DNA from 3 places in the Kitasatospora sp. NPDC001225 genome. Region 1 is predicted to be linked to each of the others. Evidence: predicted binding sites of a transcription regulator. Region 1 holds the regulator's gene; each other region holds the start of a gene.
What was found. Region 1 encodes HrcA, which represses chaperone genes, less so after heat shock. Its sites were predicted from a motif close to TTNGCACTCNGNNNNNCNGAGTGCNAA; they were not measured.
Positions count from the first base shown of each region.

Region 2: a site for HrcA is predicted at 1,877-1,903, ahead of groL (chaperonin GroEL). Genes of this name have one in related genera too.
Region 3: a site for HrcA is predicted at 3,716-3,742, ahead of ACWDCZ_RS31355 (FmdB family zinc ribbon protein). Genes of this name have one in related genera too.

Region 1 is NZ_JBSFJC010000011.1:44,138-52,206, reverse strand. Features, by position in the region: gene ACWDCZ_RS06090 (AMP-dependent synthetase/ligase) at 1-1,675, shown strand, start outside; gene hemW (radical SAM family heme chaperone HemW) at 1,735-2,964, shown strand; gene ACWDCZ_RS06080 (DUF3097 domain-containing protein) at 3,074-3,901, opposite strand; gene pspAB (PspA-associated protein PspAB) at 3,933-4,517, opposite strand; gene htpX (zinc metalloprotease HtpX) at 4,547-5,467, opposite strand; gene hrcA (heat-inducible transcriptional repressor HrcA) at 5,755-6,789, shown strand; gene dnaJ (molecular chaperone DnaJ) at 6,865-8,001, shown strand.
Region 2 is NZ_JBSFJC010000220.1:463-8,187, forward strand. Features, by position in the region: gene groL (chaperonin GroEL) at 98-1,720, opposite strand; gene ACWDCZ_RS37475 (cold-shock protein) at 2,068-2,271, opposite strand; gene ACWDCZ_RS37480 (MoaD/ThiS family protein) at 2,810-3,088, opposite strand; gene thrC (threonine synthase) at 3,124-4,404, opposite strand; SAM riboswitch class I at 4,421-4,557, opposite strand; gene ACWDCZ_RS37490 (glucosyl-3-phosphoglycerate synthase) at 4,669-5,706, shown strand; gene ACWDCZ_RS37495 (alpha,alpha-trehalose-phosphate synthase (UDP-forming)) at 5,767-7,233, shown strand; gene otsB (trehalose-phosphatase) at 7,220-7,725, opposite strand, start outside.
Region 3 is NZ_JBSFJC010000125.1:13,038-21,106, reverse strand. Features, by position in the region: gene ACWDCZ_RS31370 (penicillin acylase family protein) at 1-147, opposite strand, end outside; gene ACWDCZ_RS31365 (potassium/proton antiporter) at 387-1,871, shown strand; gene ACWDCZ_RS31360 (MFS transporter) at 2,193-3,539, shown strand; gene ACWDCZ_RS31355 (FmdB family zinc ribbon protein) at 3,754-4,065, shown strand; gene ACWDCZ_RS31350 (hypothetical protein) at 4,348-4,632, shown strand; gene mscL (large conductance mechanosensitive channel protein MscL) at 4,663-5,082, shown strand; gene ACWDCZ_RS31340 (hypothetical protein) at 5,131-5,358, opposite strand; gene ACWDCZ_RS31335 (sigma-70 family RNA polymerase sigma factor) at 5,575-6,546, opposite strand; gene ACWDCZ_RS31330 (phosphatase PAP2 family protein) at 6,972-7,838, shown strand; gene ACWDCZ_RS31325 (carbon-nitrogen hydrolase family protein) at 7,920-8,069, shown strand, end outside.

The sequences.
Region 1 (8,069 bases):
CATCCGGCCCGAGGACCGGGTGGCCCTGGCCTCCTCGACCCGCCTGGAGTGGATCGTCGCCGACCTCGGCGCCATGTGCGCGGGCGCCGCGATCACCACCGTCTACCCCAGCACCAACGCGGACGAGACCGCGTTCATCCTCTCCGACTCCGGCTCCCGGGCGCTGTTCGCCGAGAACGAGGCCCAACTGGCCAAGGCCGTCGGGCAGCTCGACCAGCTGCCCGAACTGCGCACCGTGATCCTCTTCGACGCGCCCGCCGAGGCCCCCGAGACCGGCGGCCTGGACCTGCTCACCCTCGCCGAACTGGAGGAGCGCGGCGCCCGGTACCTGGCGGAGCACCCGGACGCGGTGGAGAAGGCCGTCGACGGGCTCGGCAAGGAGCAGCTGGCCACCCTCATCTACACCTCCGGCACCACCGGCCGCCCCAAGGGCGTGCGCCTGGTGCACGACTGCTGGGCGTACGAGGGCCGGGCGCAGGAGGCCAGCGGCCTGCTGGGCCCCGACGACGTGCAGTTCATGTGGCTGCCGCTGTCCCACGTGTTCGGCAAGACGCTGATCTCCGGGCAGATCGCCACCGGGCACGTGATGGCGGTGGACGGCCGGGTGGACCGGATCATCCACAACCTGCCCGCGATCCGGCCGACCATCATGGCCTCCGCGCCGCGCATCTTCGAGAAGGTCTACAACGGCATCGCGGGCCGGGCCCGGGCCGAGGGCGGCGCCAAGTACAAGATCTTCCTGTGGGCGGCCAAGGTCGCCCGCGAGCACGCCCGGGCGGTCCAGCAGAGCCGCATCGCCACCGGCACCGAGAGCGCCCCCCTCGGCCTTCGGGTGCAGCACGCGCTGGCCGACAAGCTGGTGTACGCGAAGATCCGGGCGGCCTTCGGCGGCCGGCTGCGCGGCGCGGTCTCCGGCAGCGCCGCGCTCGCCCCGGAGATCGGCTACTTCTTCATCGGTGCCGGGGTGCCGATCCTGGAGGGCTACGGCCTGAGCGAGACCAGCGCCGGCTCCTGCGTCAACCGGGCCGAGGACGTGCGGATCGGCACCGTGGGCCGCCCGCTGCCCGGCACCGAGGTGCGGATCGCCGAGGACGGCGAGATCCTGCTGCGCGGCCCCGGCGTCATGCGCGGCTACCACAACCTGCCGGAGAAGACCGCCGAGGTGCTGGAGCCGGACGGCTGGTTCCACACCGAGGACATCGGCGAGCTCAGCCCGGACGGCTTCCTGCGGATCACCGACCGCAAGAAGGACCTGTTCAAGACCTCCGGCGGCAAGTACGTGGCGCCCAGCGAGGTCGAGGGCAAGTTCAAGGCGGTCTGCCCGTTCGTCAGCAACATCCTGGTGATCGGCAACGGCCGCAACTACTGCACCGCGCTGATCGGCCTGGACGAGGCCGTCCTGCTGCCGTGGGCCGCCGAGCACGGCCTGGCCGGGAAGTCCTACGCCGAGCTGGCCGTCGAGCCGGCCGTCCACGAGCTGATCGAGGGCTTCGTCAAGCGGGTCAACGGCGACCTCCAGCGCTGGCAGACGATCAAGAAGTTCCACCTGCTGCCGCGCGACCTCGACATCGAGCACGGCGAGCTCACCCCGAGCCTGAAGATCAAGCGCCCGGTGGTCGAGCGGACCTACGCCGACGCGGTCACCGCCATGTACGCGGGCGCCAACGAGGCCTGACCGGCCCCGCCCCCGTACGGCCCGCCGGGTTCGGTCGGGCCGTACGGGACAATGGGGTCATGCCCTCCGCACTCCCCGACGGCGATCCGGTGCCGTCCGACGGTTCCCTGCCCGCACACGCCCTCGACGGGCTGGGCGACCGGCCGTTCGGCTTCTACCTGCACGTGCCGTACTGCGCCAGCCGCTGCGGCTACTGCGACTTCAACACCTACACCGCCACCGAGCTGCGCTCCTCCGGGGCCGTCGCCTCCCAGGAGACCTACGCGGACAACGTGGTCGCCGAGATCCGCCACGCCCGGAAGGTGCTGGGCTCCGCCGACCTGCCGGTGCACACCGTCTTCCTCGGCGGCGGCACCCCGACCCTGCTGCCCGCCCGCGACCTGGTCAAGATGCTCGCCGCGATCCGCGAGGAGTTCGGGCTCGCCGACGGCGCCGAGGTCACCACCGAGGCCAACCCGGAGTCCGTCGACCCGGCGTACCTGGCCGAACTGCGCGAGGGCGGCTACAACCGGCTCTCCTTCGGCATGCAGAGCGCCCGCCCGCACGTCCTGAAGCTGCTCGACCGCCACCACACCCCGGGCCGCCCCGAGGCCTGCGTGGCCGAGGCCCGCGCGGCCGGCTTCGAACACGTCAACCTCGACCTCATCTACGGCACCCCGGGCGAGTCCGACGACGACTGGCGGGCCTCCCTGGACGCCGCCATCGGCGCCGGGCCCGACCACGTCTCCGCGTACTCGCTGATCGTCGAGGAGGGCACCCGGCTCGCCGCCCGCGTCAAGCGCGGCGAACTGCCGATGATCGACGACGACGTGCACGCCGACCGCTACCTGATCGCCGAGGAGGCGCTCGCCGCCGCCGGCTACTCCTGGTACGAGGTCTCCAACTGGGCCACCACCCCCGAGGGCCGCTGCCGCCACAACGAGCTCTACTGGACCGGCGGCGACTGGTGGGGCGCCGGCCCCGGCGCCCACAGCCACGTCGGCGGCGTCCGCTGGTGGAACGCCAAGCACCCCGCCGCCTACGCCCAAGCCCTCGCCGAGCACCGCACCCCGGCCCTGGCCCGCGAGGTGCTGGCCGACGAGGACCGCCGCGTCGAACGCATCCTGCTGGAGCTCCGCCTGGTCGACGGCATCCCCCTCGACCTCCTCACCGACACCGGCCGCGAGGCCGCCGACCGCCACCTCGCCGACGGCCTCCTCGCCCCCGGCCCCTACGCCCGGGGCCGCGCCACCCTCACCCTCCAGGGCCGCCTCCTGGCCGACGCCGTCGTACGTGACCTGGTGGACTGACCGAGGGCTTACCGTGTGCGCACCTCTCCGAGCGGACCAGCCTCTTCGGCGAGGCCGTTCCTGTGGATCCGATGGGTGTGAGTCTGGTGACTGCCGACTTTCCCCGCCGTCACTCCGGCAGGGCCGTGAAGTCGATCAGTTCCTCGACCCGACCCAGGAGTTCGGGCTCCAGGTCCTTGTAGGAGTCGACCTTCGAGAGGATGTGCTTCCAGGCCGCGGGGGTGTCCACCGGCCAGCCGAGGCGGCGGCAGGTGCCCTCCTTCCAGTCCTCGCCCCTGGGGACGGCGGGCCAGGCGGGGATGCCGACGGAGGAGGGCTTCACGGCCTGCCAGATGTCGATGTAGGGGTGGCCGACGACCAGTACCGAGTCGCCGGTGACCCGGGCGGCGATGCGGTGCTCCTTCGTGCCCGGGAGCAGGTGGTCGACCAGGACGCCGAGGCGGCGGCCGGGGCCGGGGGCGAAGTCGGCGACGATCGCGGGCAGGTCGTCGATGCCGCGCAGGTACTCGACGACCACGCCCTCGATCCGCAGGTCGTCGCCCCAGACCCGTTCGACCAATTCCGCGTCGTGCCGGCCCTCGACGTAGATGCGGGACTCGCGGGCGACCCGGGCGCGGGCGCCGGGGACGGCGACGGAGCCGGAGGCGGTGCGGCCCGGGGCGCGGGCGGGGGCCGGGCCGGCCGGGCGGACCAGGGTGACGACCCTTCCCTCCAGCAGGAAGCCGCGCGGCACCAGGGGGAACACCCGGTGCTTGCCGAACCGGTCCTCCAGGGTGACGGTGAAGCCCTCGGCGGTCTTCTCGCAGCGCACCACGGCCCCGCAGTAGCCGGTCGCCGCCTCCTCGACCACCAGGTCCCGCTCGGCGGGCACCTCCGGGGCGGGCTGCTGCTTCTTCCACGGCGGGGTCAGGTCGGGTCCGTACTGGCGGCTGCGCATACGGGTGATCATAGGGAGGGCGGACGGCGCGTCAGAGGCCCGGCGCGCCCCAGACCGGGAACCAGCGGCTCAGGTCCTTCTCCAGCCGCAGGTCGTTCCCCAGCATCGCGTTGACCTGCAGTTCCAGCGGACTGTTGCGCCGCTCCCCGCCGCCGGGCATCGGGGCGAAGGGGTAGAACGTCCCCCGCTTGTAGAGGTAGACGAGGGCCAGCGACCGCCCGTCCGGGTCGCGGAACCCGACCAGCGAGCAGAGCAGCTGCGGCCCGAAGCCGTTCGCCTCCAGTTCGCTGTTGACCGCGTGCAGGTCGTTGACCAGTTCGGGCAGTTCCTCGGGGCGGTGCCGGGCGAGCAGCCAGGAGTAGCCGTAGCCGTCCTTGGAGGCCTCCACGGGGACGCCGCCGCGCTCGGTGTCGGCGTCCAGCAGCGCCCGGACCTGCTGCTGGACCTGGACGAAGGCCGCGCCCTCGACGGCCGCGAAGCAGACCGAGCCGAGCCCGGTGGGGGTGAACCCGGCCCCGGCCTCCAGGGTGAGCGCGGCGGACGGCACGCCGAACAGCTGGTCGAGGTCGGGCTTGACGGGCTTGGTGCGGCCGAACAGGGCGTCCAGGATTCCCACGGCGGTCCTCTCGGGTCGAAAACTGAGGCTCAGCGGCCGAGCTGCTCGGAGATCTTCGCCAGCTGCTCCAGCCGCTTCTCCAGGCTCGGGTGGGTGGAGAACAGCTGCGAGGCGGCCTCCCGGGCGCTCAGCGCGGGGGCGAAGTAGAAGGCGTTGTACGGCTGGGCCTGGCGCAGGTCCTTGCTGGGGATGGCCGCGATCTGCCCGGTCACCTTGGTGAGCGCCGAGGCGAGGGCGCTGGGGTGCCCGGTGAGCTGGGCGGCGGCCCGGTCGGCGGCGAGTTCGCGGTAGCGGGACAGCAGCCGGGTGAGCAGGAAGCTGATCGCGTAGACGACGACCGACACCAGCGGGATGATCAGCGCCAGGACGGCCGCGTTCTGGTCGTTGTTGTTGCGCCCGCCGCCCATGAACCCGCCGTACATCGCGATCCGGGTCATCGCCCCGGCGAGGACGCCGAGGAAGCCGGCGATCGTCATCACCGCGACGTCCCGGTGGGCGACGTGCGACAGCTCGTGCGCGAGGACGCCCTCCAGTTCCTCGGGCTCCAGCCGGCGCAGCAGCCCGGTGGTCACGCAGACCACCGCGTTCTGCGGGTTGCGGCCGGTGGCGAAGGCGTTCGGCATGTCGTTGTCGGCGACCGCCACGCGGGGTTTGGGCATGTCGGCCAGGGCGCAGAGCCGGTCGATGGTGCCGTGCAGCTGGGGGAACTGTTCCGGGGACACCTGGCGGGCGCCCATCGCCCGTTCGGTGATCTTGTCGCTGAACCAGAACTGGGCCACGAACAGCCCGCCGGAGATCAGGACGATCAGTGGCCAGGCGCCGCGCAGCAGCGCGATCAGCAGGCCGGTGAAACCGACGTACAGCAGCCCGATCACGAACATCGTCGCGACCATGCGGCCGGTCAGGCCGCGGTCCGGCGCGAAACGGGTGTGCTGGCCCGAGCTCGACATCGCTTGCTCCTCCATTCGCCGTCGCTTTCGATGCTGCCACCCGGACGGCCTCCCGGCACCACCCCGGCACCGGGAGGATCGAACCGCCGGGGCCCCGCGGGCCGTGAGCGGAACTGCGGGGAGGATCACCCCGGTCCGGCCGTTCCTGCCGTAGGACCCGGGCCTTACACTGGCAGGTACGGTTTTGGCACTCGCGTGTTCAGAGTGCCAGGGCAAGGGTCTTCGGAGCGGCCCGCAGCAGCAAGGGACACAGTCGGACAACGTGCGAAGACGGAGGTGCGTGCCCCATGGCCGGTGAGGTCCGCCAGCTGGACGAACGCAAGCTCGCCGTGCTCCGCGCGATCGTGCAGGACTACGTGGGCACCGAGGAGCCGGTCGGCTCCAAGGCCCTGGTGGAACGGCACAACCTCGGGGTCTCGCCGGCGACCGTCCGCAACGACATGGCGGCGCTGGAGGAGGAAGGCTACATCCACCAGCCGCACACCAGCGCCGGCCGCATCCCGACCGACAAGGGGTACCGCCTCTTCGTCGACAAGCTCGCCGAGATCAAGCCGATGAGCGCCCCCGAGCGCCGGGCCATCCGGCACTTCCTGGACGGCGCGGTCGACCTGGACGACGTGGTCGCGCGCACCGTGCGGCTGCTCGCCCAGCTGACCCGGCAGGTCGCGGTGGTGCAGTACCCCTCGCTGACGCGCTCCACCGTCCGGCACATCGAGCTGGTGGCGCTGGCCCCGGCCAAGGTGATGCTGGTGCTGATCACCAACACCGGCCGGGTCGAGCAGCGGATGGTCGACTGCCCGGGCCCGGTCGGCGAGACGGTGCTGGCGGACCTGCGGGCCCGGATCAACGCGAGGGCCGCCGGCCGGCGCCTCCCGGAGGTCCCGGGGCTGCTGGAGGAGCTGCCGGCGCAGTTCGAACCGGCCGAGCGGCCGACCGTCAGCACGGTCCTGGCGACCCTGTTCGAGACGCTCGCCGAGCAGAACGAGGAGCGGATCATGCTGGCCGGCACGGCCAACCTGACCCGCTTCGGGCACGACTTCCCGCTCAGCATCCAGCCGGTGCTGGAGGCCCTGGAGGAGCAGGTCGTCCTGCTCCGCCTCCTGGGTGAGACCGCGGACGCCGCGATGACGGTCCGGATCGGGCGGGAGAACACCTACGAGGGGCTGACTTCCACGTCCATCGTCTCGGTCGGCTACGGTTCGGGCGACGAGAGCGTGGCGAAACTGGGTGTGATCGGTCCGACCCGGATGGACTACCCGGGCACAATGGGGGCGGTGCGAGCGGTGGCGCGGTACGTGGGCCAGATCCTGGCCGAGTCCTAGCAAAGGCCGCCGTCGGAAATCCGGCGGCGGTGACCAGTCGCAGCACTACTACAGGCGGAACAAGCGGAGCATTTGGTGGCCACGGACTACTACGCGGTACTCGGCGTCCGACGGGATGCGGGGCAGGACGAGATCAAGAAGGCGTTCCGGCGCCTGGCGCGCGAACTGCACCCGGACGTCAACCCGGACCCGAAGACGCAGGAGCGGTTCAAGGAGATCAACGCCGCTTACGAGGTGCTCTCCGATCCGCAGAAGCGCCAGGTCTACGACCTCGGCGGGGACCCGCTGTCCCCGGGCGGCGGCGCGGGCGGCTTCGGCGCCGGCGCGGCGGGCTTCGGCTTCTCCGACATCATGGACGCCTTCTTCGGCGCCGCGGCCGGCCAGCGCGGCCCGCGCTCGCGCACCCGCCGGGGCCAGGACGCCATGATCCGGCTGGAGATCACCCTGGAGGAGGCCGCTTTCGGCACCACCAAGGAGCTCCAGGTCGACACCGCCGTCACCTGCACCACGTGCAGCGGCGAGGGCGCGGCCCCCGGCACCTCGGCGCAGACCTGTGACATGTGCCGCGGCAAGGGCGAGGTCTCCCAGGTCACCCGGTCCTTCCTGGGCCAGGTCATGACCTCCCGCCCCTGCCCGCAGTGCCAGGGCTTCGGCACCGTCGTGCCGACCCCGTGCCCGGAGTGCGCCGGCGACGGCCGGGTGCGCGCCCGCCGCACGCTGACCGTCAAGATCCCGGCCGGTGTCGACAACGGCACCCGGATCCAGCTGGCCGGCGAGGGCGAGGTCGGCCCCGGCGGCGGCCCGGCCGGCGACCTGTACGTCGAGATCGCCGAGACCACCCACACGATCTTCCAGCGGCGCGGGGACGACCTGCACTGCACCGTCACCATCCCGATGACGGCGGCCGCGCTCGGCACCCAGGTGCCGCTGCAGACCCTGGACGGCCTGGAGGAGGTCGACATCCGGCCCGGCACCCAGTCCGGCCAGTCGATCCCGCTGCACGGCCGGGGCATCACCCACCTGCGCGGCGGCGGCCGGGGCGACCTGATAGTGCACGTCGAGGTGAAGACGCCCAGCAAGCTCGACCCCGAGCAGGAGGAGCTGCTGCGCCGCCTCGCGGTGCTGCGCGGCGAGGAGCGGCCGTCCGGCCAGTTCGCGCCGGGCCAGCAGGGCCTCTTCTCCCGGCTGAAGGACGCCTTCAACGGCCGGTAGCCGTCCGCGGAGGGGTGCCGGGGGCCAACGACCCCGGCACCCCTTTCGCGTGTCCGTCCCACTTCCGC
Region 2 (7,725 bases), on a different contig from region 1:
CCACCGGCCCGAACGCCGAAACGCCGTGTGGGCGGCCCCCCGAAGGGAGCCGCCCACACGGACGAGGAACCAGCCGATCCGATCGGAGCGATCAGGATCAGAAGTCCATGTCACCGCCCGGCATGCCGCCGCCGGCGGCCGCGGCGGCCTTCTCCGGCTTGTCGGCGATGACGGCCTCGGTGGTCAGGAACAGCGCCGCGATGGAGGCGGCGTTCTGCAGCGCGGAGCGGGTCACCTTGGCCGGGTCGATGATGCCCTCGGCGATCAGGTCGACGTAGGTGTTGGTGGCCGCGTTCAGGCCGTGACCGGCGGGGAGGTTGCGCACCTTCTCCACCACGACGCCACCCTCCAGGCCGGCGTTGGTCGCGATCTGCTTGATCGGGGCCTCCAGCGCGACCTTGACGATGTTGGCACCGGTGGCCTCGTCGCCCTCCAGCTCCAGCTTGTCGAAGGCGACACCGGCCTGCAGCAGGGCGACGCCACCACCGGCGACGATGCCCTCCTCGACGGCGGCCTTGGCGTTGCGGACGGCGTCCTCGATGCGGTGCTTGCGCTCCTTGAGCTCCACCTCGGTGGCCGCGCCGGCCTTGATGACGGCCACGCCGCCGGCCAGCTTGGCGAGGCGCTCCTGGAGCTTCTCGCGGTCGTAGTCCGAGTCGCTGTTCTCGATCTCGGCGCGGATCTGGTTCACGCGGCCCGCGACCTGCTCGCTGTCGCCGCCACCGTCGACGATGGTGGTCTCGTCCTTGGTGATGACCACCTTGCGGGCGGTGCCCAGCAGGTCGATGCCGGCGTTCTCCAGCTTGAGGCCGACCTCCTCGGAGATCACGGTGCCACCGGTGAGGATGGCGATGTCGCCGAGCATGGCCTTGCGGCGGTCACCGAAGCCCGGGGCCTTGACGGCGACGGACTTGAAGGTGCCACGGATCTTGTTCACGACCAGGGTCGACAGGGCCTCGCCCTCGACGTCCTCAGCGATGATGACCAGCGGCTTGCCGCTCTGCATGACCTTCTCCAGCAGCGGGAGCAGGTCCTTGACCGAGCCGATCTTGGAGTTGGCGATGAGGATGTACGGGTCCTCGAACGTCGCCTCCATCCGCTCCAGGTCGGTGGCGAAGTAGGCGGAGATGTAGCCCTTGTCGAAGCGCATGCCCTCGGTGAGCTCGAGCTCCAGACCGAAGGTGTTGCTCTCCTCGACGGTGATGACGCCTTCCTTGCCGACCTTGTCCATGGCCTCGGCGATGAGCTCGCCGATCTGGGTGTCGGCGGCGGAGATGGAGGCGGTGGAGGCGATCTGCTCCTTGGTCTCCACGTCCTTGGCCTGGGCCAGCAGCTGGTCGGAGACGGCCGCGACGGCCTTCTCGATGCCGCGCTTCAGGGCCATCGGGTTGGCGCCGGCGGCGACGTTGCGCAGACCCTCGCGAACCAGGGCCTGGGCGAGCACGGTGGCGGTGGTGGTGCCGTCACCCGCGACGTCGTCCGTCTTCTTGGCGACCTCCTTGACGAGCTCCGCACCGATCTTCTCGTACGGGTCCTCGAGCTCGATCTCCTTGGCGATGGAGACACCGTCGTTGGTGATCGTGGGGGCGCCCCACTTCTTCTCCAGCACGACGTTGCGGCCCTTGGGGCCGAGCGTGACCTTCACGGCGTCGGCGAGCTGGTTCATGCCACGCTCAAGGCCGCGGCGAGCTTCCTCATCAAAGGCGATGATCTTGGCCATCTGAAGTGGTCCTCCGGGACACGGTCGACTGCTCGGACCAAGGGGTGCCCGCGACGGACGGCCCTGGTGTGCGGGGGTCCATTCCCCTACCGCTCCCGGGGGCCTCACCGACCCGGTCCGCTGTCACTCTCACGCTGTGAGTGCTAACGCCAATGATTAGCACTCCGGGTGGTCGAGTGCAAGCCCAATCGACGATCCGCGAGCCGTCGCCGGAGCCCCGCCCGAGCCCCGGCGGAGCCGCGTCGGGGAACGCCGACGGGCCCGTACGACACGCGTCGCACGGGCCCGTCGAGAAGCGAGTGGTCACCAGCCGTAGGGCCGCGCCGAGCTCCTGGAGTCGGAAGGGGTCAGACCGCCGCGCGGACCATGTCCGCCTGCGGGCCCTTCTGTCCCTGGGAGATCTCGAACTCGACCCGCTGGCCCTCCTCGAGGGTGCGGTAGCCGTCCATCTGGATCGCGCTGTAGTGGACGAAGACGTCCGCACCACCGTCGACCGCGATGAAGCCGTAGCCCTTCTCCGCGTTGAACCACTTGACGGTGCCCTGAGCCATTCCGAACTCCCCTAGTGCTGTGCTGGCCCTTCACGTGCCCGCAGGTCGCGGGCCCGGGTTGGTTGAAGGCCGGCCCGGGGAACCCCCCCTGGGCGCAGCCGTGCACGCCGCAACCATCCGCGCGGAACGCCGGGCGGCCTCCGGTGAGCGGGTGATTGCGTCGACCGCCGCTGAATGTATCCGGATCGACGCCCTCTGCAACAGGGCCAACCGCCGGTAATTCCGCCAAGGCGTCAAGGGACAGGACGGATCGAATCGGAATAATCTCGGCATTCCACGCCGGACATAGCGGACGAATTACTCAAATGCCCGCGCGAATTCTGACATCTGCCTGACATGTTTCACGGTCCGCCCCCGGCGGCCGGACGCCCCCGGGCCGAGCGCTGCGGGGGCCGAAAGGGAAACCCTGTTCCCAGCCGAGCCACACTCTACTCCGACTCGACCCGGAAATATTCCCGCCGGAATGCGAGCGGTCGCCCGCGCATACGGAGAACGGATTTCCGTACGCGCGGGCGACCGCGGGTTCTGCTTTGTCGGCTCAGCAGCCGCCGGCCACCGCCGGGATGATCGAGACGCTGGCGCCGTCCTTGATCTCGGTCGCCAGACCCTCGGCGAAGCGCACGTCGTCGTCGTTCACGTAGACGTTCACGAAGCGGCGCAGCTTGCCGGTGTCGTCCAGGATGCGGGCCGCGATGCCCGCGTGGTTCTTCTCCAGGTCGGCGACGACCTCGGCCAGGGTGGCACCCTCGGCGGTCACCTCGGCGGCGCCGTCGGTGTAGGTGCGCAGGATGGTGGGGATGCGGACGGTGGCGCTCATGACTCTCCTAGCGGGGGCGGGGCCTATCGGGTGGTTCAGGCGGACACGAGGCCGGCGGCGCGGAACGAGTCCAGCGTCGGGCGGATGACGGCGGTCATCCCGGAATCGGAGACGGCGTCCAGGGTCTTCAGCCCGTCGCCGGTGTTGATCGCGACGGTCTCCTTGGCCGGGTCCAGCTGCCCGGTCTCGACCAGCTTCTTCAGCACGCCGACGGTCACCCCGCCCGCGGTCTCGGCGAAGATCCCCTCGGTCCGCGCCAGCAGCCGGATCGCCGCCACGACCTCGGCGTCCGTGACGTCCTCCACCACGCCACCGGTACGGCGGGCGATGTCCAGCACGTACGGGCCGTCGGCCGGGTTGCCGATCGCCAGCGACTTGGCGATGGTGTCCGGCTTCACCGGCTTGATCACGTCCCGGCCGGCCTTGAACGCGGCCGACACCGGCGAGCAGCCCTCCGCCTGGGCGCCGAAGACCTTGTACGGCCGGTCCTCGACCAGGCCGAGCCTGATCAGCTCCTGGAGCCCCTTGTCGATCTTCGTCAGCTGCGAGCCCGAGGCGATCGGGATCACGATCTGCTCCGGCAGCCGCCAGCCGAGCTGCTCGCAGATCTCGTACGCCAGCGTCTTGGAGCCCTCGCCGTAGTACGGCCGCAGGTTCACGTTGACGAAGCCCCAGCCCTCGCCGGCCGGGTCGCCGATCAGCTCCGAGCAGAAGCGGTTCACGTCGTCGTAGTTGCCCTCGATGCCGACCAGCTCGCCGCCGTACACCCCGGCCATGACGACCTTGCCCTGCTCCAGGTCGTGCGGGATGAACACGCAGGACCGGAACCCGGCCCGGGCCGCCGCCGCACCCACCGCGCCGGCCAGGTTGCCGGTGGAGGAGCAGGACAGCGTGGTGTAGCCGAACGCCCGGGCCGCCTCGATCGCACACGCGACCACCCGGTCCTTGAACGAGTGCGTCGGGTTCCCGGAGTCGTCCTTGACGTGCAGCTGGGCGGTGAAACCGAGCTCCCGGCCCAGGTTGTCCGCCTTCACCAGCGGGGTCCACCCCGGGTTCAGGTTCGGCTTGGACGCCACGTCGGCCGGCACCGGCAGCAGCGGCGCGTACCGCCAGATGGAGGCCGGACCGGCCTCGATCCGCTTGCGCAGCTCCTCGGCGCCCTCGCTGCCGAACTCGTAGGCGATCTCCAGCGGGCCGAAGCACTCCAGGCACGCGAAGCTGGGGCCGAGCGGGAAGCGGGTGCCGCACTCGCGACAGGACAGCGCGGCGGCCGGGCCGAGGTCGACGGAAACGGGTGCGGCAGTGTCGATAGCCATGATGGCGAGGCCTCTCTCCTCATCTTCCCCGTGGCGCGGTCGCGACACGGGACGGAATTGGCACCTGTCCCGCCGGGGCCTGTCGACAGACAGCCGCGCGAGAAGGTTGCCGGGACGTCAACGGGCCGTTCCCTCAGTCCCTCTGGATGAGCTTGTGAAATTGTGGTGGTGCTCAACGGAGACCCCGGCGTGCAAAGGTCCGACCGCTGTACGAAGACTGTATCCGAAGGCGTCAAACCTGAACGGGACCGTCCGCCAAGCGAGATGACCCGTCCCACCGACCTCGCCGAGGAGATCTCCGTGCCCGCCGAACCGACTCCCGCGCTCCTCCCGCAGGCGGCGTCCTGGCTGCGCCGCCGCTCCTGGAGCGCGGCCGACCGGCCGGTCCGCACCCTGCTCGACGCCAAGGAGCGCACCGGCCGCACGGTCAGCGTGGTCCTCCCCGCCCTGGACGAGGAGGCCACCGTCGGCGACATCGTCCGCACCATCCGCCGCGAACTGATGGAACGCCTCCCGCTCGTCGACGAACTCGTCGTCGTCGACTCCGGCTCCACCGACGCCACCGCCGCCGTCGCCGCCGAGGCCGGCGCCCGGGTCGAGCACCGCGACGCCGTCCTGCCCCGGCTGCCCGCCGTCCCCGGCAAGGGCGAGGTGCTCTGGCGCTCGCTGCTGGTCACCCACGGCGACATCGTCTGCTTCGTCGACGCCGACCTGCGCGAGTTCGACCCGGCCTTCGTCTCCGGCATCGTCGGCCCGCTGCTCACCGACGAGTCCATCCAGCTGGTCAAGGCCATGTACGACCGCCCGCTGGAGTCGGAGGGCGCCGTCCTGCCCGCCGGCGGCGGCCGGGTCACCGAACTCGTCGCCCGCCCCCTGCTCAACCTCCACTGGCCGGAACTCGCCGGTTTCGTCCAGCCGCTCGGCGGCGAGTACGCGGCCCGCCGCTCACTGCTCGAACGGCTGCCCTTCCCCACCGGCTACGGCGTCGAACTCGGCCTGCTGGTCGACGCCCTGGAGCTGGCCGGCCTGGACGCCCTCGCCCAGGTGGACGTCGGCGTCCGGCACCACCGCCACCAGGACGGCCAGGCCCTCGGCCGGATGGCCGCCACCATCTACCGGACCGCCCTGGAACGCCTCGACCGCACCCACCGCCTCAAGGCCTCCGCCGACCTCGTCCACCCCCACCTCACCCAGTTCACCCGCGACCCGGAAACCCGCGCCTTCACCGCCCACACCCACCCGGTGACCGCCCTCGAACGCCCCCCGATCCACACCCTCCCCGAGTACGCCGCCCGCCATTAGGGCCTCTCTTCGACGGGCCGCACGGGTTTGCCACGCCGACCCCACGGCAACATGCCAACCATGGGCGATCTCACGACCAACCGTTCGAGCGTGACCGGCACCGCCCCCGTCCTGGTGGCGTCCAACCGGGGACCGGTGTCCTTCAGCACCGCCGACGACGGCACGCTGACCCTGCGCCGCGGCGGCGGCGGCCTGGTCTCCGGCCTCTCCGCCATCGACGACCCGAACGCCGTCTGGGTCTGCGCCGCCCTCGACGACTCCGACCGCAGGGCCGCCGCCGAGGCACCCCACGGCCGCCTCGACCTGGCCGGCCACGAGGTCGGCGGCCAGGCCGTACGGATGCTGGACATCGACCCGCTGACCTTCGCCCGCGCCTACAACGGCGTCGCCAACTCCACCCTCTGGTTCGTCCACCACCTGCTCTACGCGACCCCCACCGCGCCCTCCTTCGACGCCGCCTTCCGCACCGAATGGGCCGCCTACCGGGCCTACAACGAGGCCTTCGCCGAAGCCCTCGCCGCCGAGGCCGCCCCGAACGCCGCCGTCCTCGTCCAGGACTACCACCTCTCCCTGGTCCCGGCCCTGCTCCGCGAAGCCCGCCCCGACCTGCGGATCGGCCACTTCTCGCACACCCCCTGGGCCCCGCCCGAGTACTACCGGATGCTGCCCGACGACGTCGCCCGGGCCGTCCTCACCGGCATCCTCGGCGCCGACCGGGCCGGCTTCCTGACCCAGCGCTGGGCCCGCGCCTTCGCCGCCTGCTGCGAGGACCTCCTCGGCGCGACCGTCGACCACGACGCGCTCACCGTCACCGTCGACGGCCGCACCACGCGCCTCGGCGTCCACGCCCTCGGCGCCGACGCCGACTTCCTGCGCGAGCGCGCCCACCGCCCCGACGTCGACGAACGCCTCGCCGCCCTCCGCTCGGCCGTCGGCGACCGCCGCACCATCGTCCGGGTCGACCGCACCGAGCTGAGCAAGAACATCGTCCGCGGCCTCCAGGCCTACCGGCACCTGCTCCGCACCCGCCCCGAGTGGCACGACCGGGTGGTGCACATCGCCTTCGCCTACCCGTCCCGCACCGACCTCGCCGAGTACCGCGCCTACACGGCCGCCGTCCAGCGGCTCGCCGAGGAGATCGACGCCGAGTTCGCCACCCCCGCCTGGCAGCCCCTGATCCTCCACGTCGACGACGACTTCCCGCGCTCCCTCGCCGCCTACCGGCTGGCCGACGTCGCCCTGGTCAACCCCATCCGCGACGGCATGAACCTAGTCGCCAAGGAGGTCCCGGTGGTCTCCGACCACGGCTGCGCCCTCGTCCTCTCCCGCGAGGCCGGCGCCCACGCCGAACTCAAGGACGACGCCCTCACCGTCAACCCCTACGACGTCATCGCCACCGCCGAGGCCCTCCACGCCGGCCTCACCATGAGCCCGGAGGAGCGCGCCGACCGCACCAAGCGCCTGGCGGCGGCGGCCACCGCGCTCCCCCCGCAGCAGTGGTTCCTGGACCAGCTCAACGCGCTGTGAGCGCGTCCGCCAAGGCCCCCAACAGCTCCACCACGCCCTCCGGCCCGGCGACCACCAGGTCCGCCCGGTCGGCCAGCTCCCGCACCGGCGCGTCCCCCACCGCGCCGGCGCAGACCAGCACCCCGGCCACGCCCTCGCCGCGCAGCTCCTCCACCGCGGCGAAGGCCGCCACGTCCCCCAGGTCGTCCCCCGCGTAGAGCACCGACCGCGCCCCCCGCTCGCGCAGGAACCCGGTCAGCGCCGCCCCCTTGTCCACCCCCGGCGGCCGCAGCTCCAGCACCAGCCGCCCGGGCTCCACCACCAGCCCGTACCCGGCCGCCAGCTCCCCCACCGGCGCCCGCAGCAGCTCCAACGCCTCCTCCGGCGCCGCCGTCCGCCGGGTGTGCACGGCCACCGACCGCCCCTTGTCCTCCACCCACGTCCCCTCGGGCGCCCCCACCCGCTCCAGCACCCCCGGCAGCACCGCCCGCACCCGCGCCACCCCCGGATGCA
Region 3 (8,069 bases), on a different contig from region 1:
GACCTTCACGCTGCCGTCGACCTCCGGGAAGGAGGCGCGGACCGCGGAGACCCCGCGGTAGCCGCCGTAGCCGGCACCGGCCACCAACAGCACGACCAGCACGATCACGATCAGACGGGCGCGCCGGAACTTCTTCGAGCGGGGCATCTGGGTCCTTGCGGTCCTGACTTCGGGGCGGGCGGGCGTGTCCAGGGCCTGCGGCCGTGACAGGGCACCACATTAGGCCGAGTCGGCCGGGCACCGTGAACGGGGGACCAAGCTAAAGATATGGCAAAATGTTAGACTGCGTAACGATCCGCAAGGGGAGCATTGACGACTTCTTAACGGGTCACCCCACAGCACCACCAGACACCCCGTCCGCCCCTGCCTGCCCGAGGTGCCCCTGCGTGAACATCTCCCATCTGAACCAGCTCCTGCTCGAGTCCTCCGTGATCCTGCTGTTCGCGGTGGGCGCCGTACGACTCTCCACCCGATCAGGGCTGCCCAGCCTGCTGATCTACCTGGGGATCGGCGTGGCGCTGGGCCAGAACGGGATCGGTGTCACGTTCAACAACGCTGAACTCACCCAGGTGCTCGGCTACGCGGCGCTCGTGGTGATCCTGGCCGAGGGCGGCCTCAAGACCAGCTGGCGCGAGATCAAGCCCGTGATGCCCGCCGCGACCGTGCTCGCCACCCTCGGCGTCGGCGTCAGCGTGTTCGCCACCGCGGCCGGCGCCCACTGGCTGGTCGGCCTGGACTGGCGCACCTCGCTGCTGCTCGGCGCCATCGTCTCCTCGACCGACGCGGCCGCCGTCTTCTCCGTACTGCGGATGGTCCCGCTGCCGCACCGGCTCACCGGCCTGCTGGAGGCCGAGTCCGGCTTCAACGACGCGCCCGTGGTCATCCTGGTCGTCGCCTTCGCCACCACCGGGGAACTGGACTCCTGGTACGTCCTGATCGGCACGATCGTCGCCGAGCTGGCCATCGGCGCCGTCATAGGCCTGGCCGTCGGAAAGATAGGGGCCTACGGGCTCAAGCACGTCGCACTGCCCTCCTCGGGCCTCTACCCGATCGCCGTGATGGCGCTCACCGTGCTCGCGTACGCCGGCGGCGCGCTGCTGCACGGCTCCGGCTTCCTCGCCGTCTACATCAGCGCGGTGATCCTCGGGAACTCCAAGCTGCCGCACGGCCCGGCCGTCCGCGGCTTCGCCGACGGGCTCGCGTGGATCGGGCAGATCGGCATGTTCGTGCTGCTCGGGCTGCTCGTCACGCCCGAGACCATGGGCGACGCGGTGGTGCCCGCGCTGGTGATCGGCGGGGTGCTGGTGTTCCTCGCCCGGCCGCTGTCGGTGATGGTCTCGCTGACCCCCTTCAAGGTGCCGGCCCGCGAGCAGGCGCTGCTGAGCTGGGCCGGGCTGCGCGGGGCGGTGCCCATCGTCCTGGCCACCATCCCGGTGGTGTCCGGCGCGCACCGGGCCGAGGACGTCTTCAACATCGTCTTCATCCTGGTCGTCGTCTTCACCCTGCTCCAGGGGCCGACCCTGCCCTGGGTGGCCAAGCGGCTGCGGATCGACGAGGGCGACATGGGCCAGGACCTGGGCATCGAGTCCGCCCCGCTGGAGAAGCTGCACGGACACCTGCTGTCGGTCGCGCTCTCCCCCACCTCGAAGATGTCCGGCGTGGAGATCAGCGAACTGCGGCTGCCCAAGGGGGCCGCGGTCACCCTGGTCGTGCGCGAGGGGAACTCCTTCGTGCCGGACAAGGCGACGGTGCTGCGGGCCGGCGACGAACTGCTGGTGGTCACCACGGACGAGGTCGGCGAGGCCGCCGAGCGGCGGCTGCGGGCCGTGGACAAGGGCGGCAAGCTCGCGGGGTGGCTGAACGGGCGGTGACGGACGCCGGGCCCGCCCCGGCTCTCCTCGGTCCGCCTTGGTCCGGGGGCCCTGACGGGCCTGCGGGCCGGGGTGGGCTGGCGGTGTCTACGCGCGTAACTGTATGCTGGTTCGACCACGCCGTATAACCACCGCTAGACCACCCCAGCATCTGCCTGACGCAGAGTTGGCGCGACCGCTCGGCGGCCGCGGTCCGGCCCCCGGCCACCACGCCGGACCGACCCGGTATCTACCCCGGTCGACGCGCGAGAGGACGACTCTCGGCGCCGTCGGGGCCACACCATGCCCTGCCGCGCTACCAGGCAGCAGGAAGGACCGACCGTGACGGCGCGCCGAACGGTCGACACCGCCGCGCACCCCGCGGCCACCCCCGCAGCTCCCGCCCCCGCCCGCGTCGGGTACGGCGAGCTGCTGCGCACGCCCGGGGCCTGGACGTTCCTGTCCCCCGCCCTCGTCGCGCGACTGCCGTACGCGATGCTCAGCATGGGCATCCTGCTGCTCGTCACGCAGACCCACGGCTCGTACGGCACCGCCGGTACGGTCACCGCGGTCGCCGCCGTCGCCCAGGCCCTGATCGGGCCGCAGACCGGGCGGCTCGCCGACCGCTACGGCCAGGCCTCGGTGCTCGTCCCGACCGTGCTGGTGCACGCCGTCTCGGTCGGCGTGCTGATCGCCCTCGCGCTCGGCCACGCGCCCGCCTGGAGCCTGTTCCTGGCCGCCGTGCCGGCCGGTGCGAGCGTGCCGCAGGTCGGCGCGATGGTCCGGGCCCGCTGGGTCGCCAGGTTCACCGCCGACGGCGCCTCCGACGCCTCCGCGGCCCGGGTGAGCACCGCCTTCGCCTTCGAGTCCGTGACGGACGAGTTCACCTTCGTGATCGGCCCGATCCTGGCCTCCGGCATCGCCGCCCTCGCCAACCCGGCCACCGCCCTGGTCGCCGAGGCCGCGCTGACCCTCGTCGGCGGCCTGGCCTTCGCCGCCCAGCGGGGCACCGCCCCGGCCCGGATTGTGCCGCAGCCCGGCACCAGGCGCGCCTCGGCGCTCGCCTCCCCCGGCGTCCGGCTGCTGGCCGGGACCTTCCTCGGGGTCGGCGCGGTGTTCGGCGGCATGCAGGTCTCGGTGAACGCCTTCGCCGACTCGGTCGGGCAGCACGACGCCGGCGGCACCGTGTACGGGATCTTCGCCGGCGGCTCCATGCTGGCCGGCGTGCTGTACGGCGTGATCGCCTGGCGGCGGCCGGTGCAGCAGCGGATGCTGTTCAGCTACGCGCTGCTGGTGCTGGGCTGCTCGGTGCTGTGGGCGATGCCCAACCTGGTCGCGCTGACCGTCGCCGGGCTGGTCTGCGGACTGGCCATCGCGCCGACCCTGATCAGCGGCTACACCCTGGTCGAGACGCTGGTCGCGGACGGGGCCAAGACCGAGGCCTTCACCTGGCTGACCGGCGCCATCGGGCTGGGACTGGCGGTCGGCTCGATGGCGGCCGGCCGGCTGATCGACGGGCACGGGCCCTCCACCGGGTTCCTGGTGCCGGTGGTCGGGGCCGGGCTCGGACTGGTCGTGCTGGCCTCGCTGCGGCACCTGCTGGTGGCGCCGCGGGGCGAGGAGACCGCCGCTGCGGGGACCGCGGAGGGCGGGCGTCCGATGCAGCTGGCGGGTGTCGCCGAGGGCTGAGCGGGGCGGCGGCCGGGGGCCGGGCCTCCGGCCGCCGGTGCTGAGCCGACGGCGGCCGGAGGCTGCGCGGGTGCTGTCCGGGAACCGGGCCGACGGCGGCCGACGGGTGTTCCGGGGCCGATCTCACACCGGGGTCGCTGGACTGATCCCGCGGAATGCCGCATCATTGACCATCGTTAGCACTCATCAGGCGAGAGTGCCAGGAGGAAGACAAGTGCCCACGTACCAGTACCAGTGCACCGAGTGCGGCAACGGCCTGGAGGCGGTGCAGAAGTTCACCGACGAGGCGCTGACCACGTGCCCCGACTGCCAGGGACGGCTCCGCAAGGTCTTCTCGGCCGTGGGCGTCGTGTTCAAGGGCTCCGGCTTCTACCGGACCGACAGCCGTTCGTCCTCCAGCAGCTCGGTGGGCGCCGGGTCGTCGTCGACCCCCTCGACGTCGTCCACCGCGTCCACGTCCTCCTCGTCGACGTCGTCGGGCTCCGGCTCCTCGACCTCGTCCAGCCCGGCTCCGGCCGCGAGCTGATCCCGGCGCCGGGCACCATCGGCCCGGACGGCCCGTAGACCCGGGAAAGGCCCGTCGACCCCGCTTCCACGCGGGGCGGCGGGCCTTTTCGCATGCCCGCCCGGGCGCCCTGTCACCCCGGAGGGGTCGACCTCACTCCGGCGAGTGAACGAAGTTGTCCACAGGGGCGAGTTGTCCACAGGCCTGGGGAAAGGGCTTTCCGAGTTCGCCGGAAACGCCCATCGTGTGGGCATCCGGTCGGTCCGCGAGGGGCCGGCCCGCCGACACCCCGGAGGTGCGTCGATGACGACCGCGAGCTTCTCCCTCCCCCTGCCGCTGCCACTGCCCGCACCCGCCGTGCCGCCCCGGCAGGAGCTGCCGAGCTTCCCGCCGATCCGGCGCGGGTGCGGCGGGTGGCACCGCTGGCGCAGTGCGGTGCGGCGGCGGGCCGCAGTGCCCGTCCTGGTGCTGCTCGCGGTGGCGTCGGCGCTGGCACTGGGGCCCGCGCGGGCCGGGCTGCCACCGCCCCAGGGAGGCGCACTGGGCCGGACGGGTTGTCAGTCCGGGGCTGCGGAAGATCACCCGTAACCGGGAGGCGACTTCGTCGTTCGAGGCGGCATGAAAGGCTTCAAGGAATTCCTGCTGCGTGGAAATGTCGTCGAACTCGCCGTCGCCGTGGTCATCGGCGCGGCTTTCACCAACATCGTCAACGCCTTCGTCAAAGGCGTGATCAATCCGATCGTCGGCGTCTTCGGGACCAAGGACCTCGCGTCCTACAGTTCCTGCCTCAAGGGGCCCTGCGAGGTGAGCCCGACCGGTGAGGTCACGTCCGGGATCCTCATCCTGTGGGGATCGGTGCTCAGCGCCGTGCTCCAGTTCCTGATCACCGCGGCGGTCGTCTACTTCGCCCTGATCGTGCCCATGAACAGGCTGGCGGCCCACCGCAAGAGCCTCGCCGAGGAAGCGGCGGAGGCCGAGGCCAAGGAGGTCCAACTGCTGACCGAGATCCGCGACGCACTGGTCGCGCCGCTGCGCTGACCGGCGGGCGCCGTTCGGCCCCGGTCCCCGTTCCCCCGTCCCCGTTCCTCAGTCCCCGTGGTGCGGCGGGCGCTGGCTCAGGTACCAGTCCAGCCCCCGTCCACCGCTCTCCCCCGCCCCGGGGCGGCCGCCCCAGCCGGCGTCGGTGTCGTCCCCGGACTGCTGGTCCAACGGGTCCCGGAAGACCAGCCGGGCCTTCACGGCCGCGGCCTTCCGGAGCTCCTGCTCCTGTTCCCCGCCCTGCTCCCGGTCCTTTTCCTGCCCCTGCTCGCTCACGCCGTCCACTCCGTCCGCTCGTCCCTTCCCTCCAGCCTAAGAGCCCCATGGCACGCCTCGGGCCCCGGTGCGGGGCGCTCCGCACCAGGGCCCGATGAGGGCGGGTCCAGGCAGCCTGCCGGGAGGCTTCCCCGGCGGCCTCTCAGGCGGCTTCCTCAGGCTGCTTCCCCGGCGGCCTTTCAAGCGGCTTCCTCAGGCTGCTTTCCCGGCGGCCTCTCAGGCGGCTTCGAAGCCCGCGTGGTCCGCGATCTTCTTCAGCTCGGCCAGCGCGTGCTTCTCGATCTGGCGGATCCGCTCGCGGGTGAGGCCGTGCTGCTTGCCCACCTCGGTGAGGGTGCGCTCGCGGCCGTCCTCCATCCCGTAGCGGGAGCGGATGATCGAGGCGGTGCGGTCGTCCAACCGCCCGATCAGGCCGTCCAGTTCCTCCCTGCGGAGCATGACCATCACGGCGTCCTCGGGGGACGTGGCCCCGGTGTCCTCGACGAGGTCGCCGAACTGGGTCTCGCCCTCGTCGTCGACCGACATGTTGAGGCTGACCGGGTCGCGCGCCCAGTCCAGCACGTCCTTGATCCGGGCCTCGGTGGTGTCCAGCTCGGCCGCGATCTCGGCCGGCTCCGCCTCGCGGCCCAGCTCCTTGGACTTCTCCCGCTGCACCCGCCGGATCCGCCCGAGCTCCTCCACCAGGTGCACGGGCAGCCGGATGGTGCGGGACTGGTCGGCGATGGACCGGGTGATCGCCTGCCGGATCCACCACGTCGCGTACGTGGAGAACTTGAAGCCCTTGGCGTAGTCGAACTTCTCGACGGCACGCACCAGGCCCGCGTTGCCCTCCTGGATGAGGTCCAGCAGCGGCAGGCCGCTGCGCGGGTAGCGGCGGGCGACGGCGACCACGAGCCGGAGGTTGGAGCGGATGAAGACGTCCTTGGCGCGCTCGGCGTCGGCGGCTATCGCCTCCAGCTCCTCGCGCGTGACGCCGTCGGGGAGTTCGCCCTCGTCCAGCATGTGCTGGGCGTACACGCCGGCCTCGATCCGCAGCGAGAGCTCGACCTCCTCGGCGGCATCGAGCAGGGGTGTCCTGGCGATCTCGTCGAGGTACATGCCGACCAGGTCGCGGTCGGCCTCGAGGTTGGTCGGGCGGGCCGCGCGACTCCGGTCGGCCCTGTCGCGAACGACGGCACGGGTGGCCATGCTTGCTCCCTTTGCTGGTGTTGCCGAGGTCTGCCTGCCTGCCTCGTGAGGGCAAGAAATGCGGGCCCCTCGGGGCCTCACACGTAACGATCCAACGAACAGATTCCGGACAACATTCCCAAGTCACTCAGATTCTTCCCGGCGATGCAGTATCCTGCCGGTTTTCACCCCGGTTCTGGACACTGGGTGACCGGTCGGGCACTTCCCGTGTCATCGGGTGACCGCTCCGGGAGTGTTTTCTTCACTCGACCCTCACGCGGCCACCGCCCACCCGTTGAACCCGCGAACGGCCGCCGACGTTCCCCGCGCGCCCCGCCGTCCGTCCCAGCCCACACCCCGGCGCACGCAGGTCCTCCGCACAAACGATGCCGAATCGCTATCACTCCGGCCCTTGCTCGGCACGGGACACTGGGAAGGTGTCAGCCATGCACCTGACCAACAGCACGACCATCCTCACTGCGCGTAATCGCAGTCTCCTTCGGGACGCCGCGCTCGCGCTGGGCTGTGCCGCGCTGTTCGGCCTGCTGGCGGCCCTGGTCACCGGCCAATGGCGCCCGCTCGCCCGCTTCGACCAGGAGTGGATCGGCGAACTGCACACCTACGCCCGGGAGCACCGGATCTGGACCGCCTCGGTGCAGACGCTCTCCGACATCGGCGGCACCGTCACGATGCGTACGCTTCTCGGAATCGCCGCCGGGTGGCTCTGGTTGATCGGCGCCCGGGTGCTGGCCGGCTGGGTGGCCGCCCAGGCCCTCGTCGGCTGGGGCGTCCTGTGGGCGCTGAAGCTGTCCTTCGACCGCGCCCGCCCCTCCTTCACCGATCCGGTCTCGCACGCCGGCGGGCCGTCCTTCCCCTCCGGGCACGCCATGGCCTCGGCGATCACCTGCGCCGTCCTGGTCGGCCTCCTCTGGTACCGGGTCCGTCGGCGCGGCCGGACCGCCGCCTGCCTGGTGGCCGCGGCGACGGTGCTGACCATCGGCTGGACCCGGGTCGCGCTCGGCGTGCACTGGCCCAGCGACGTGCTGGCCGGCTGGCTGGCCGCCGGGATCGTGCTGGGCACCGTGACCGCCGTGATCCAGGTGTGGCGCCCCGGCGCGCTGGCCCAGGACGTACGGCGGGTCAACTGGCGTACCAGGCCCCGAGTGCAGCGGGTCCTCGTGTCGGCCGGGCACCCCTCGGGCACCGCCGCCCCGCTGGACGAGGACGGACCGCACGGCGCGCGGGAAGGGGCCCCGGGCGAACCGGTGGACCCGTCCGACCCCGTCGACCGGCCGGACGAGGCCGTGCGCTGAGGCGCCGTCACCCCGCTGACCCGCCCTCGCCGCCCCGGTACTCCGACCCCGGCCGAGAGCCGTCGCGCTAGGTTGGCGGCCATGTCCGACACCCCTGCCCCCACCGCTCCCACGGCTCCCAACGCCCCCACCGCACCGGCCGGTTACCCCGGGCGCCCGCTGCGGATCGCCACCGTCCAGGCCCAGGCCGTGGCCGGTGACATACCGGCCAACGCCGCCCAGGCCGCCGGA